Regions from separate parts of the Pseudoalteromonas sp. SR43-7 genome, predicted to be linked through region 3. Evidence: predicted binding sites of a transcription regulator. Region 3 holds the regulator's gene; each other region holds the start of a gene.

Region 1 (5,132 bases), on a different contig from region 3:
TTGTATTAGTTGCTGCGCGGCCGCAGGCGTCAATAGCGGTAGGCGTTTTTTGGCTTGGGTTATCGATAAGCCAAAAGCTGTCGCCACCAATTGAGTTCATATGTGGGTATACAACGCTAATAGCAGCGGCAGCCGCTACCATAGCCTCGGTAGCTGTACCGCCTTGTTTTAGTATATTTATACCCGCCTCAGTGGCCGAAAAATGAGACGCGGTAAATGCAATGTTGTGTGTGGTCATGCCGTTGTGTCCTGTTTAAAGTGTGCAGCTAGGTGCTTAACGCAAGCAAGTAGGCTTTTATCGTTACCGTGGCTCATCATTAATGAAAAACCATACGGATGATCATTTGCTAAATCAGCCAGCGGTAAATGCACTTGCGCTGAGCCACTAAGCCCTGCAATTGCCGAAAGCGTAATAATTTGCATGCGTAAGGCGCTTGTGTCGGCGCCTAATTTAGGTGCGGTTGTGGGGGTGGTTGGCAAAAATAAACAGCTGTTTGTATTTAGGTTTTTAGCTATTAGTGTTTGCCATTGGGTTTGTACTTTTAGTGCTTCTTGTTCTTCTTGATCAGTTAGGGCAAGCGCCATATTAAAACGTGCCGCAATTGCTGGAGCAAACTGGGGAAGTTGCCCCGGCAATTGAAGCCAATCTTTATGCGTTTTTGCGATTGCTCGCCCTTGCAGTACTCTAAAACTATCCGCAAGTTCATTTAATAAGTTGCTGTTAGGTAGTTCAAATTCTTTATGGTGCTTAAAATTAGGCTTGGTTTTTTCAAGCAATTGTTTAAGTGGGGCTTGTAAAGCAGGGTCAACGAGTTCAAATAGTGCTTCGCAAATAACCAGCGTATTTACTTTATTAATAGCTTGTTGTGGTAATAATATATCGCCAACGCTGCTTAATAGCTCGGCGCTTTGGGTAAGCCAACCTATGGTATCAAAAGGGGGAGCCAACGGTATTAGGCCGTCTTTTTCAATCACGTTATGGCTTGGCCTTATGCCATATAAACCACAATAGCTGGCGGGTATTCTAATTGAGCCGCCGGTGTCGGTGCCTAAGCCAATATCAGCTAAGTTTGCAGCAACTGCAGCAGCAGACCCCATACTCGAACCACCGCAAGCATGCCCTTTTAATTTAGGATTTTGCGCAGCGCCATAATGTATATTATTACCCTCTAAGCTATAAGCTAGCTCGTCAGTATGGGTAAAGCCTATAAAGTTACAACCAGCGATCATGAGCTTATTAACCGAGCTTGCCGTATTTTGAGCCGGTTTAGCTGTTTTAAACCAGTGTGGGTTGCCTGCGCTGTTACGCTCGCCCTTTACTGCAAATACATCTTTTACAGCTAAGCGATTGTTTGCAAGCACTCCAGACTGGCTTGTTTGCCACAGGGTAGGACCGTGATTGCAAAATATACCTTTGTTGTTTTTTTTATCACTCATTTGCAGCTCATTATTATAAAACTGACCAAGTACTTACTTATTAAGTTAAGAGTGATTAAAAAGCGGGCTGGTTATTATTATTATTATTATGAATACCAATTTTATTAAATCATGATCATTTTATCGGATTAAATAGCGCACTCACTGCGTCATTTTCTTCGCGTTATAATAGATCACTAATTTAATGCAATTGCTAAAGCTGTGCTTTTTAATCGGTAGTTTTGATTTTATAGTGCTTAGACTAAGCAAGAGGAATGCCATAAATTAAAATCCTGTCCAACTGGTCAGGATTTAGTGGGTTGTATGAGATTTGTAAATGTGGGCTGTAGAAATAGTGAGATTAAAATGAGCTAAAACAAACCAATTTGGTGCGCAGATGCACCAAGTTGGTCTTTATTTATATGGTTTTGAGTGCTAAATAAGGGGCGTTTTACTGATGATTAAACCATTAATATCGGCGTAAACCCAATCGTTAGGTTCAATAGTGGTGCTAAGCATGGTAACAGCTTGGTTTTTATCACCAAAGCCGCGCTTTAAGGTACTACGCGGTGTAGAGCCTAGCGCCATTACAGGTAAGTTCATTGTGGCGAGTATTTCAATATCTCGGCAACAGCCATTTATTATTACGCCTTCCCAGCCATTACTTAAGGCACGCTCAGCCATAATATCGCCTATAAATGCAAAGCGTTTGCTCGCAAAACCGTTTATAACCAATACTTTACCTTCACCATTTTCATGCAATATATCGGCAGCAAAAGAGTTGTCTTCTGGGCAGGTAACGGTAACTACTTTGCCATAAAACGTGGTTTTTTTACCAAAGTGATAAAGGCCGCTGTCTGCTACTTGCACGTTATCGCGATGATCGTCAAACAAATCGGGTGTAGTAAACGATGTCATGGGTTAAGTCTCACTCTGCTCAGGTATTTTAAGACCAATACCTTTTAAAATTATGTGGGCAATTGATTGCGTAATTTGTGCCACATCGGTTTCGTCGTACTCTAATTTGTTCATTACGAGTAAAACCTCAGCCTGAAAGTCGGCGTAATATTGCGTGGTAGACCAAATAGTAAAGAGCAAATGATAGGGGTCAACCTTATCCATTTTATCTGCATCCATCCATGCTTGAAGTACATCAACCTTTTGTTTAACCCAAGGGCGGGTATTGGTTCTAAAGTAGTTTTGTAAATAAGGGGCACCGCGCAGTATTTCACTGGCAAATAAGCGAGATTGCATTGGCTGATTTACGGCGAGTATTACTTTGCTTTTAATATAGTTATAAAGCACGGTAGCTGGATCGTCGTTAATTGTGACGTTATCGAGTCCTAAGTTCCAATTAGCTATTATGCGGTCGATCACAGACTCGTACAGACCATCTTTACTTTTAAAGTAATACAAAATATTAGCTTTTGGCACCTGCGCTTCTTTAGCAACCATGCTCATACTTGCTCCGTCGTAACCTAATTGCGAAAACAATTGCTCGGCGGCATCTAAAATTAGTTTTTGGTTTTTCTCGCGTGTAATTTCTTTTTTATTTGGCTTTATTTGTGTGGTCATTATAGAGTTTGCGTGTTTAACGTATTGATTGATTGTAGCTTTACTGACCAAAAGGTCAATTACTAAAAAGTGTGAATGTTAAAAACAGGCGAGAGGTTTAAGCTATTAACTTTAGGGTCTGTTGATCTTTGCGGATTAAAATTTGTTCAAACTAGGGGCTATTTAATCGCGGTGCGAGATTTGTAACCTAGTGGGCTAAGTAAAAACCGAGCAAAGCTTCCGCGTCCTGCTCACGCCCCTTACCTAGATCCATGTAGGCAACAAAGAGTAAGTAGCCCCTAGGAAGAACCCTTTGGGCAGCGCCTGTTTGGCATTAATGCTACGTTATCGCCCATTAATGGGGAATAACCACACTATATAGGCTCTGCCTTGCCTAAATACCAAACAGACTGCTGCAAATTTAACCTTGAAAGATCAACAGACCCTTATTGTTTAATTAAATAATTACTGTTAGTTTAGTTTCAAATTTACGAGTAGTACTTTTGGATTGGCAAATGGATTTTATAAGCAAAAATAAATATACACTATATGGAGTCGCTGCAATATTACTGTGGAGTTGCTTAGTTGCATTACTACGGGATATTTCTGAGTTGTTTAGCCCCATTGGTGGTGCGGCGGCTATGTATTCTGTCAGTGCGATATTTTTAATTTTGGTTATGGGAGTGCCCAAGTTTAGTGGGTTTTCAAAACGTTACTTGGTAATAGGTACTTTGTTATTTGTAGCGTACGAAATTTGCTTGGCGCTTTCTATTGGTATGGCAAATAGTCGTCATCAGGCAATGGAAATGGCGGTTATTAATTATTTATGGCCCACGCTAACGATACTGCTCTCTATTATTATTGGCCGTAAAAAAGTAAGTTTCTGGGTTTACCCAAGCATGGTCATTGCTTTTTTAGGCGTTGCTTGGTGTATTACGGGCGATCAAGAAATGTCACTCGATACGCTTGTGACTAACTTTGCTGATAATCCTGCTACTTACTTAATGGCATTAGCTGCAGCGTTTATATGGGCTATTTATTGCGTAGTAACGCAAAAGCTGAGTAATGGTAAAAATGCCATTACGTTATTTTTTACTGTTACGGCAATGAGTTTGTGGGCGCAATATAGTTTTAGTAATGAAGCGCCATTAACGTTTTCGCTCAGCTCAAGCATAACGTTGCTATTAGCTGGTGTAGTCGTGGGGAGCGGTTATGCACTGTGGAATCAAGCTATTATTGCCGGTAACTTAATGCTTTTGGGAACGCTTTCGTACTTTACACCGGTGTTTTCTACTATTATTTCGGCGTTGTATTTATCTATTATGCTGAGTGCTTCGTTTTGGCAGGGGGTTGTGCTGGTAACAGTGGGCTCGCTAATTTGTTACTTTGTAACGCGAGAAAAGCCTAAACAACCCCAAATAGCGTCTGCAACATAAGACTAATTTTATTAAAAATAAGCCCTATTATTTTAGGGCTTTTTATTGCGTGCAGATTATTTTGCATTATTTACCTGCGCTAGTAACTCTATAACTTTTTGTTGACCAAATGTTTGTGCAAATTGCTCTGCTGTTTGACCGGCTTTGTTTTGATGCGCGTTGTCGCAATCAAGTGATACGAGTGTTTTAGCGATACTAAATTCACCTCTAAAAATAGCGGCCATTAGCGCTGTGTTGCCACGGTTATCTTCTAGACAGGCATTAGCGCCTAAGTGTAAAAGTGTATTAACCGTGTTTTTATTACCATGGTAAGTAGCAATCATTAACGCGGTGTAGCCTTTATTGTTGTAGCTGTCGATAGGAATACCGGCATCTACAAATTGCTCTATTACAGCTGTGTCGTTTGTGCGTGCTGCGGCAAAGTAATAAGCAAATAAACTATCGTATTGAGTTTTTGCAGAATGTTGGGTTTCAGATTGCGTACTGGGTGTTTGTGTATCTGATGTATTTTGAGCGTAAACGCTACTGGTAAAGCTCAGTAGTAGAGCGACTACAATTAATAAATTACGCATAACAATTGTCTCTTATAAAAGAGGAAGGGGTTTATTCCTTCCTCATGGTTGTGGTTTAAATAGCTATTTAGTTGGGACTAATTGCTTTTAACTAGTTGCTTATAAGTTAGCGGCTAGTTGTTTAACCATTTTAAGGTCGCCGTTTACAGCTTTA
Region 2 (5,132 bases), on a different contig from region 3:
GGTAGAACAGTGTTTCACGTACACTGGGATCAATACCTGGTCCGTTATCAGATATTTGGATCAACAAGGCTTTTTTAGGTGCTTTACCTGGGCGACGATGCTGATGATTAATGCGGGTTTTTATTGTTATTTCACCGCCATCTACAAGCGCCTGCTGAGCATTTCGAACAATGTTTAATACTACTTGCTGAATTTTACCTTGATCAATGTATACATCAGGAATGCTTGGGTCGTAATCCTTAACCAAGCTAATGTTAGAACAATTATCTAACGTACTTAGTCGTGCAACTGATTCAAGTGATTGATGTATATTGCCATACGATTTTTGCGGAAGCTGATTTGGCCCTAAAAGCCTATCAACTAATTCGCGTAATCGGTCAGCTTGCTCAATGATAAGTTCAGCACATTGGTCTCTTTCTTGTTGATCAACCTCATACTGCAATAACTGCGCCGCTCCGCGAATTCCACCTAAAGGATTTTTAATTTCGTGAGCTAAGCCTCTTATTAGATTTCGGGCTGCTTGGTATTGATGCATTTGATTAGACGCTTGGTCGTGCTTAATTTCGTCATCGGTTTGGCGCCACTCAAATAAAATATAAAGTGAGCCATCAAACTTAATTTGTCGTGTACTTACGGCTACTTTTGCATGGCGAGAATCGCTAAAAACCACGTCAGCTCTGTGCTGCTGGCAATCTACACCTTCAACTAATGAGTATTGTTCTATACGCTGCAAATCGATTGAATGGTAATTAAAAAGACTGTCGAAAGGCTGATCTAATAGGCGCTTGTTACCAAGGCCAAGCAGTTCGCTAGTACTGGTATTGGCATAGACAACGGTGAAGTTTTTATCAAGCAACATGATAGCGGTTGTTTGATTTTGCCAAATAGCATCGAGTAGCTCAGGGCTAAAGTTTTTATTATTAATCATAGCTGCACCATTTTAGTGCGTTGATATTTACAAGCAAGTTATATATTAAAATACACTGCTGCACGTTTAGTAATGCCCCAATTTAGTTACTTAGGTTTAGCCCTTTTCGGTGCATAAAAAATATGCAGGGCTCACTTATAGCAATAACTTGGTTTTTACTATTAAAAAGCTTTAATTGTAGTGTGTGCTCACCACGTTCTACATCTCTTATTGCAAAGGTTGAACTGTCACTGGCTGGGCCATGTGCTTTGCCATCAATAAAAAGTTGTATAGTAAAACCAGTTTCAAAACGCGGTTTTATTCGGCTAGTAACATAAACAGTGCCGGTATTTTCACGAATAGTCTGGTTATGATCAGGTGAGGAAATGGCAATACTAAAGGCCGCTTGTTGAGGCTGGGGTTGCTCGTCAAAAATGTCAGTATTTGTTGCAGGCATATTAAGATCTTGGCTGGTAAGCTTTACCTCTTTAGCACCTTTATGAGGGGTGTCAGAGAACACTAATACGCCATTTTTATCTTTCCAAGCGTATATCTTTGTTTCACCAGCGTAACCATAATTGCTTAATCCTAAAGCAATTAATAGTAATAAAATCTTGTTGTTCACTCTGCAGCCCTGCATTTTTGTCGGTAACTTAACTTTAGTGGAGATTGATTAATTTTACCATTAAAAAAGCCCGCAAAGCGGGCTTGAGAACACACATATTTTATACAGCTAAATTAACAGCTGTAGTACATTTCAAACTCAACTGGGTGAGTTGTCATGTTAAGCTTTTCAACTTCTTTAGATTTAAGTTCGATGTAAGCATCGATTAAGTCGTCAGTGAATACACCACCTTGAGTTAAGAATTCACGGTCTGCGCTAAGTGCAGATAATGCTTCGTCAAGTGATGCTGCAACAGTTGGGATTTCTGCTGCTTCTTCAGCTGGTAAGTCATATAAATCTTTATCCATAGCATCGCCAGGGTGGATCTTGTTTTTGATACCATCAAGGCCAGCCATAAGCATTGCTGAGAAAGCAAGGTATGGGTTAGCTGTTGGATCTGGGAAGCGTACTTCAATACGACGACCTTTTTCAGATGGAACCACTGGGATACGGATTGATGCAGAACGGTTACGTGCAGAGTATGCAAGCATAACTGGTGCTTCAAAACCTGGTACTAAACGTTTGTACGAGTTAGTAGAGGCATTTGCAAAAGCGTTAATTGCTTTAGCATGCTTGATGATACCGCCAATGTAGTAAAGCGCATCTTCAGAAAGGCCGCCGTACTTATCACCAGCAAAAAGGTTTACACCATCTTTAGCAAGTGACTGGTGACAATGCATACCAGAACCGTTATCACCAACAACTGGCTTAGGCATAAACGTTGCTGTTTTACCGTATAAGTGAGCCATGTTATGGATAACATATTTCATTTCTTGGATTTCATCCGCTTTTAATACCATTGTATTAAAGCGAGTAGCAATCTCGTTTTGACCTGCTGTTGCTACTTCGTGGTGATGTGCTTCTACTACTTGGCCCATTTCTTCTAGTACTAGGCACGTAGCTGAACGCCAATCTTGGAAGTCATCAACAGGAGCAACTGGGAAGTAACCGCCTTTAATACCTGGACGGTGACCTGTGTTGCCATCTGCATATTCTTTATCTGAGTTCCAAGCAGCTTGCTTAGAATCAATTTTGTACATAGAACCAGACATATCTGATTTGTATTTTACGTCGTCAAATACGAAAAACTCTGGCTCAGGGCCAAATAAAACTGTATCTGCAATACCTGTAGAGCGCATGTAATCTTCAGCACGCTTAGCAACTGAGCGTGGGTCGCGCTCATAACCTTGAAGCGTTGAAGGCTCTACTACGTCACAACGTACGATTAATGTTGATTCTTCAGTGAAAGGGTCTAGTTTGATTGATTCAGCAACTGGCATTAATACCATGTCTGATTCGTTTATGCCTTTCCAGCCTGCAATTGAAGAACCGTCAAACATTTTACCGTCTTCAAAAAAGTCTTCATCAACTTGGTGATGAGGAATAGATACATGTTGTTCTTTACCCTTAGTGTCAGTAAAGCGTAAATCAATGAACTTAACGTCATTTTCTTTAATAAAATCTAAAACCGATTGTGACATGTGTCCTCCAACTATTGGGTTTTGTTATTGCTGCATAATTGCTTTGGGATTTACTAAGCTGATTTTGTGCCATTTTTATAACTAGCTGTTTATAAATTAAAAAAATATCGTTGCATCAAAATGGAATGTACAAACGCACTATATTGGTGCGTAAATTTTCCTTTTTGGTGCAAAATTTACAGGGCACAATTTGCTGCTAATTTAATCGCTCGGAAATAGCATAACCTAAATGCAAAAGAGTACCAAAAAGATCAGCAAAATAGCCAAAAAGGCTGTTTTTCAAAAAAAATTTGAAATTTAATTCATATAATTGTCATATATAAAACAGATACTTAGTAAAAGTATTGAGAAAGTTTTGAAATTTATATTGGATAAACTTTCATCCATGTCATTAATGAGGGATAATATGCGCCCTTTTAAATCCTATGCTGGGACATCTCGCGAAAGCGTGGATGAGTGCGTAGATCTTGCAGGATCAATGAGAATTTAATTTCTCTGAGTAAATATATGAGCATCGAACAGTTAAGAAATATAGCGATTATCGCGCACGTTGACCATGGTAAAACAACACTGGTTGACAAACTACTTGAGCAATCAGGTACATTAGAAACACGCGGCGGTAACGAAGAGCGCGTGATGGACTCAAACGACATTGAGAAAGAACGTGGTATTACCATTTTGGCTAAAAACACAGCCATTTCTTGGAATGACTACCATATCAATATCGTAGATACCCCGGGACACGCCGATTTCGGTGGTGAAGTTGAACGCGTACTTTCGATGGCTGACTCAGTATTATTACTTGTTGATGCTCAAGAAGGTCCAATGCCGCAAACGCGTTTCGTTACGCAAAAAGCATTCGCGCAAGGCTTAAAGCCAATCGTCGTTATCAATAAAATTGATAAGCCAGGCGCTCGTCCAGATTGGGTTATGGATCAAATCTTTGATTTATTCGACAACCTTGGCGCGACTGACGAACAGTTAGACTTTAAAGTAATCTACGCTTCAGCAATCAACGGTTGGGCAACACTAGATTTAGACGAACCATCAGACAACATGGAACCTATGTTCAAGATGATCGTTGAAGAAGTATCACCACCGGATGCAGATCCTGAAGGTGACTTCCAAATGCAAATTTCTCAACTAGATTACAACTCTTATGTTGGTGTAGTTGGTATTGGTCGTATTAAACGTGGTTCTGTTGCTCCTAACCAACAAGTTACTATTATCAGTGCTGATGGCACTACACGTAATGGTAAAATTGGTGCAGTACAAAGCTACCTAGGTCTTGAGCGTATCGAAACTGATAGAGCTTACGCTGGTAACATCGTAACTGTAACAGGTATTGGTGAGCTTAAGATTTCTGATACAGTTTGTTTCCCAGGAAACGTTGAAGCATTACCACCACTAAGTGTTGATGAGCCAACTGTAACAATGACATTCTCTGTAAATAACTCACCTTTCTGTGGTAAAGAAGGTAAGTTTGTAACGTCACGTAATATCCGTGAGCGTTTAGACAAAGAATTAGTACACAACGTAGCACTTCGCGTTGAAGATACTGCAAGCCCAGATAGCTTCCGTGTTTCTGGTCGTGGTGAATTACACCTAGGTATCTTAATCGAAAACATGCGTCGTGAAGGTTACGAGCTTTCAGTTTCTCGTCCAGAAGTTATCTTACGTACTGTAGATGGCGTTCTAGAAGAACCGTTTGAAACAGTGACTATTGACTGTCAAGAAGAGCATCAAGGTTCTGTTATGGAACAAGTTGGCCTACGTAAAGGTGAACTTACTAACATGACTCCAGATGGCAAAGGCCGTATGCGTTTAGACTTCATGATCCCAAGCCGTGGTTTAATTGGTTTCCAAACTGATTTCATGACGCTTACTTCGGGTTCTGGTCTTATGTACCATACGTTCGATCATTATGGTCCTCATAAAGGTGGCGCTATCGGTGTTCGTAAGAACGGCGTAATGATTGCAAACGCAACTGGTAAAGCACTTACTAACGCATTATTCAACTTACAAGAGCGCGGCCGTTTATTCATCGGTCACGGTGTTGAAGTATACGAAGGTATGGTTA
Region 3 (5,132 bases):
TTATACGAAGATAAACAATTAATTTTAGAAGGTAATGTGGTTGCCAAAAATTTAACCGATAACGCCATGATAGACAAAATCAATGCTGATAATATTCAGGTTGATATAAAGTTATTAACAATGCGTTCGGAGCAACCCGTCATTATCACTGGACCCAATTTAAAAATCACCGGTAAAGGCCTAGAAGCCGACTTAAAAACCGAAGTGATAAAACTAATTAACCATACGCGAACCATATATTATGACCAATAAAATATTAAAATCACTTATAATTCCTACACTTATACTAGCGTTTAATAGTAGTGCTGCAGAACAAAACACGCAACCTGCTGCCAATCAAATTTCAATAAGTGCCGACAAGCAAGAAGGTCAATTAAAAGCTAATGTCGGGATTTTTGAGAAAAACGTTGAGATTATTCACGGTAATCGCCGCATTACAGCCGATCGCCTCGAAGTGCACAAACGTGATGAACTTGGTGATAATAAACAATTATTAATTGCCACAGGTAGCCCTGCGCACTTTGAAGAAAAGCAATCAGACGGCACGACTATGAGCGCCAGTGCTGACGAAGTACGTTATGATGTATCTAAGCGTTTTTTAACGCTTGTTGGTAATGCACAAGTATCGCAAGCCGGACAAAAAATAAATGCTAAAAGCATTACCTACGACATAGAGCAGCAGCTCATCAGTGCCGAAAAAGATGAAAACTCAACTGACCGCGTTCACACAATTTTAGTACCGATCGAAACTAAAAAAAGTAAAAAAGGCGATAAAGGTCAACCATGAGCACATTAAAAGCAGAACTATTGGCAAAAAGCTATAAAGGTCGTGAAGTTGTAAAAAACGTCGGCCTTGAAGTACAAGCTGGCAGTATAGTTGGCTTACTTGGCCCTAACGGTGCTGGTAAAACAACGACTTTTTATATGATTGTAGGGCTTGTTCCTAGCGACAAAGGTAAAATATCTATTGATGATAACGATATTACTCTTTTACCTATGCATAGTCGTGCTAGATTAGGCATAGGCTACTTACCGCAAGAGTCATCAATTTTTAGAAAGCTGACTGTTTATCAAAACTTAATGGCCATTTTAGAAACGCGCAAAGAACTAAATAAACAAGCCAGAGAAGACACGCTCAATAACTTATTAGATGAATTTAGCATACAACACATTCGTGATAGCCAAGGTATGGCATTATCGGGTGGAGAACGTCGTCGTGTAGAAATAGCACGAGCGCTGGCAGCAGATCCTAAATTTATACTACTGGATGAACCGTTTGCCGGTGTTGACCCTATTTCGGTATTAGATATAAAGAAAATAATAGAACATCTTAAAAATCGTGGGATTGGTGTATTAATTACCGACCATAACGTAAGAGAGACCCTTGATGTTTGTGAAAAAGCCTACATTGTTTCTCATGGGGAGCTGATTGCATCAGGTACTCCAGAACACGTATTAAATGATAAAACTGTACGCGATGTTTACTTAGGCGAGCAATTTAGGCTGTAACATTTACGCCATGTCTTTAAGCATCTGCTAGTATTAATTATAACAACATAAAAGGATTGTTAGAGATACATGAGGCAATCACTACAGCTGCGCATGGGCCAGCAACTTACAATGACTCCACAGTTGCAACAAGCTATTCGTTTGTTGCAACTCAGTACATTGGATCTCCAGCAAGAAATACAAGAAGCTCTCGACAGTAATCCACTTTTAGAGGTTGAAGAGGCAGACTATTCTGAAGACGCTGCTGGTAAAAACGAGCAAAAAGCTGATACCGATGACATAACTGTTAGCGCATCTGCTGATGATGCTCCGAGCGAATATGAACAAGATACTGGTGAAGCACTTGCAAAAGACACGCTAAGTGACGACATGGCTATGGATGTTAGTTGGGATGAGTACATGAGTGCCGCTCCTGCAGCATCATCAGGTCCAATGCCTGAAGACGAATCAATATACCAAGGCGCCTCTACTGAAACGCTCCATGAGTATTTAATGTGGCAATTACAACTAACGCCATTTAGCCCTACCGATGAAGCCATCGCTATTGCGATTGTAGAGGCCGTCGATGATTCAGGTATTTTAACTCTCAGTTGCGAAGAAATTTTAGAAAGCTTTAATCAAGAAAACGAAGATGATAACGAAGTTGAACTTGATGAAATTGAAGCGGTATTAAAACGCATCCAACTGTTTGATCCTGTTGGTATTGCTGCACGTAGTTTACAAGAGTGTTTGTGTATTCAGCTTAATCAATTTGATAAAGAAACACCTTACATTAATGAAACGAAAATGATTTTAACCGAGCATATTGATCTATTAGCAGCTCGCGACTATCGTACATTAATGAAAAAAACTAAGCTTAAAGAAGAAGAGCTTAAAGAAGTAATGACACTAATACATACTCTCAACCCAAAACCTGCTGATACTATTGTAAGGGAAGAATCTGAGTATGTTATTCCTGATGTGTCAGTTAAAAAAATTAAAGGCCGCTGGGTTGTCGAATTAAACCCAGATAGCATGCCTAAAATTCGTGTTAATAGCCAATACGCGGCAATGTCTCGCACTGTAAAATCAAGTGGCGACAGCCAGTTTATTCGCTCACATTTACAAGAAGCTAAGTGGTTTATTAAAAGCTTAGAAAGTAGAAACGACACGCTATTAAAAGTTACTAATTGTATTGTTAAGCAACAACAAGGCTTTTTTGAACATGGTCCTGAAGCCATGAAACCAATGGTTTTAAATGATGTCGCTGAAATGGTAGAAATGCACGAATCGACAATTTCGCGCGTGACTACTCAAAAGTACATGCATACACCCCGTGGTATATTTGAGCTTAAATACTTTTTCTCAAGCCATGTAAGTACTGAAAACGGTGGTGAATGTTCATCTACAGCAATACGTGCGCTTATCCGAAAATTAATCGCAGCAGAAAACTCAGCAAAACCATTGAGTGATAGCAAAATAGCGGATATATTGGCTGAGCAAGGAATTAAAGTAGCGAGACGTACAATCGCAAAATACCGCGAATCTCTTGCTATTCCACCGTCAAATCAGCGTAAAAGTCTGATTTAAGACGCTAAACTAAGAGGGTAATGCTTATGCAACTAAACTTAACTGGTCGTCACGTAGAATTAACCGATTCACTAAGAGACTATATTAATACTAAATTTGCGAAGCTTGAAAGACACTCTGATCATATTAATAATGTTCATGTCATTCTCGATGTAGAAAAATTAAATCAAAAAGCAGAAGCCACAATACACGTAAGCGGTGCTGAGCTATTTGCCTCTACAGAACATCAAGATATGTATGCCGCTATTGACTCGTTGATCGACAAGCTCGATCGCCAAGTAATCAAACACAAAGAGAAGCTTGCTCGCCACTAATATGATGAAATTAAGTTCACTTATATGCCAGGACTGCAGCAAAGCTGCGGTCCTTTTTAATAGCAAAAAAAGAATTTTAGAGTTCATTAGCGAACTTGCTCACGACAAACTTCCGTATTTACCGCAACAAGATATTCTTAATGCTTTAATGAGCAGAGAGAAATTAGGTAGTACAGGTATAGGGCGTGGCATTGCTATTCCTCATGGAAGAATGAGCGGTGCAGAAGAGCCTTTGGCTTTAGTGCTCGTTAGCGAAACTCCAATAAACTTTGATGCAATCGATAACCGCCCTGTTGATATTTTTGTCGCACTCATCGTACCAGATGGCGATAACCAGCAGCACTTAAAGACTCTAGCAACCATTGCTGATAAACTAAACAACAAAGATTTTTGTAAACAGTTACGCAGTGCAAAATCTGATACTGAGCTTTACCAAGTTATTGTCGAACAATCATAGTTTTATAAAGGGTGTTAAATGGAGTTAATTATCATAAGCGGCCGTTCTGGTTCTGGAAAGTCGGTTGCTTTGCGCGTTGTAGAAGATTTAGGTTATTATTGCGTTGATAATATTCCAGTAAACCTACTACCTTCATTAGTTCGCAGTGTGTCTGATAGCTACGATAAAATTGCTGTTAGCATAGATGTGCGCAACATCCCTAAAGAACAAGATGAATTTAACGATATTCTTGAATACTTACCAGGCTTTGCAAACCCTACGTTATTTTATTTAGATAGCGACGATCAGACATTGATCAAACGCTTTTCTGAAACACGCAGATTACACCCACTATCAATAGACTCATTGCCGCTTGATTTAGCCATCAAAAAAGAAAAAGAATTACTTGATGTATTAACCACTCGCGCCGACTTTATGATAGATACGACTGATTTAAGTGTTCATCAACTCGCTGAATCTATTCGTGAAAAGATTTTAGGTAAAAAAGATAAGCAACTGATTGTCACATTTGAATCATTTGGTTATAAACACGGTATACCAAAAGAAGCAGACTACGTATTTGATGCACGCTTTTTACCAAATCCACACTGGGAACCAGAGTTAAAGGCTTTAAATGGGTTAGATCAACCGGTTAAAGACTATTTAGCTAATCACAGCATAGTGCAAAAATTCACATGGCAAATTCAAACATTTGTACAAACGTGGTTACCGCATTTAGAACGAAATAACCGCAGTTATTTAACCATTGCTATTGGGTGTACAGGCGGGCAACATCGTTCTGTGTATTTAGCGCAAACTATCGGTGAAAGTTTTGCAATGACACATCCCAATGTAAAAATTCGCCATCGCGAACAAGAAAAATAATATAGCTGAATAATCACCTGTTCAGCTTAGGTAGAGTAAGTTATGCATTGTGAAGATACCTTTTTAATAAAAAACAAATTAGGCTTGCACGCCAGAGCAGCTACTGTGCTTGCGCAATTAGCAGTACAATTTGATGCGACAATCACATTATTCCAAGATGACAAAGAAGCAGCAGGCGATAGCGTACTTGCACTAATGTTACTTGAAAGTAGCCAAGGAAAAGAAGTTAAAGTTGTTTGTAAAGGCCCTGATTCTGAGCAAGCTTTACACGCTGTTGGAGAATTAATAGCACAACGCTTTAATGAACAAGAATAACCTGTTTTATAAAAACAATATTCGCATTACTAATGCTTCAATTAAAACAGGTATATAAAATAAATAGGTTAGTAACGCCAGTTAACTCACCTCCCCCCATAAAG

Evidence for each region. The regulator sigma-54, encoded in region 3, starts transcription at its own class of promoters, with help from an activator protein. The targets are predictions, from matches to a motif close to GTTGGCACGNNNNTNGNNT.
Region 1: a site for sigma-54 is predicted at 1,681-1,699, ahead of H5087_RS10430 (amidase family protein). Genes of this name have one in related genera too.
Region 2: a site for sigma-54 is predicted at 3,108-3,126, ahead of glnA (glutamate--ammonia ligase). Genes of this name have one in related genera too.

What each region holds. Positions count from the first base shown of each region.
Region 1 is NZ_JACJDY010000011.1:122,555-127,686, forward strand. Features, by position in the region: gene H5087_RS10425 (gamma-glutamyltransferase family protein) at 1-238, opposite strand, end outside; gene H5087_RS10430 (amidase family protein) at 235-1,437, opposite strand; gene H5087_RS10435 (putative 4-hydroxy-4-methyl-2-oxoglutarate aldolase) at 1,852-2,334, opposite strand; gene H5087_RS10440 (TetR/AcrR family transcriptional regulator) at 2,338-2,991, opposite strand; gene yddG (aromatic amino acid DMT transporter YddG) at 3,486-4,406, shown strand; gene H5087_RS10450 (ankyrin repeat domain-containing protein) at 4,463-4,978, opposite strand; gene H5087_RS10455 (catalase) at 5,078-5,132, opposite strand, start outside.
Region 2 is NZ_JACJDY010000010.1:37,020-42,151, forward strand. Features, by position in the region: gene glnL (nitrogen regulation protein NR(II)) at 1-928, opposite strand, end outside; gene H5087_RS09400 (DUF4124 domain-containing protein) at 1,011-1,532, opposite strand; gene glnA (glutamate--ammonia ligase) at 1,646-3,052, opposite strand; gene typA (translational GTPase TypA) at 3,560-5,132, shown strand, end outside.
Region 3 is NZ_JACJDY010000002.1:87,166-92,297, forward strand. Features, by position in the region: gene lptC (LPS export ABC transporter periplasmic protein LptC) at 1-252, shown strand, start outside; gene lptA (lipopolysaccharide transport periplasmic protein LptA) at 242-787, shown strand; gene lptB (LPS export ABC transporter ATP-binding protein) at 784-1,509, shown strand; gene H5087_RS01740 (RNA polymerase factor sigma-54) at 1,579-3,078, shown strand; gene hpf (ribosome hibernation promoting factor) at 3,105-3,392, shown strand; gene ptsN (PTS IIA-like nitrogen regulatory protein PtsN) at 3,397-3,849, shown strand; gene rapZ (RNase adapter RapZ) at 3,868-4,713, shown strand; gene H5087_RS01760 (HPr family phosphocarrier protein) at 4,756-5,028, shown strand.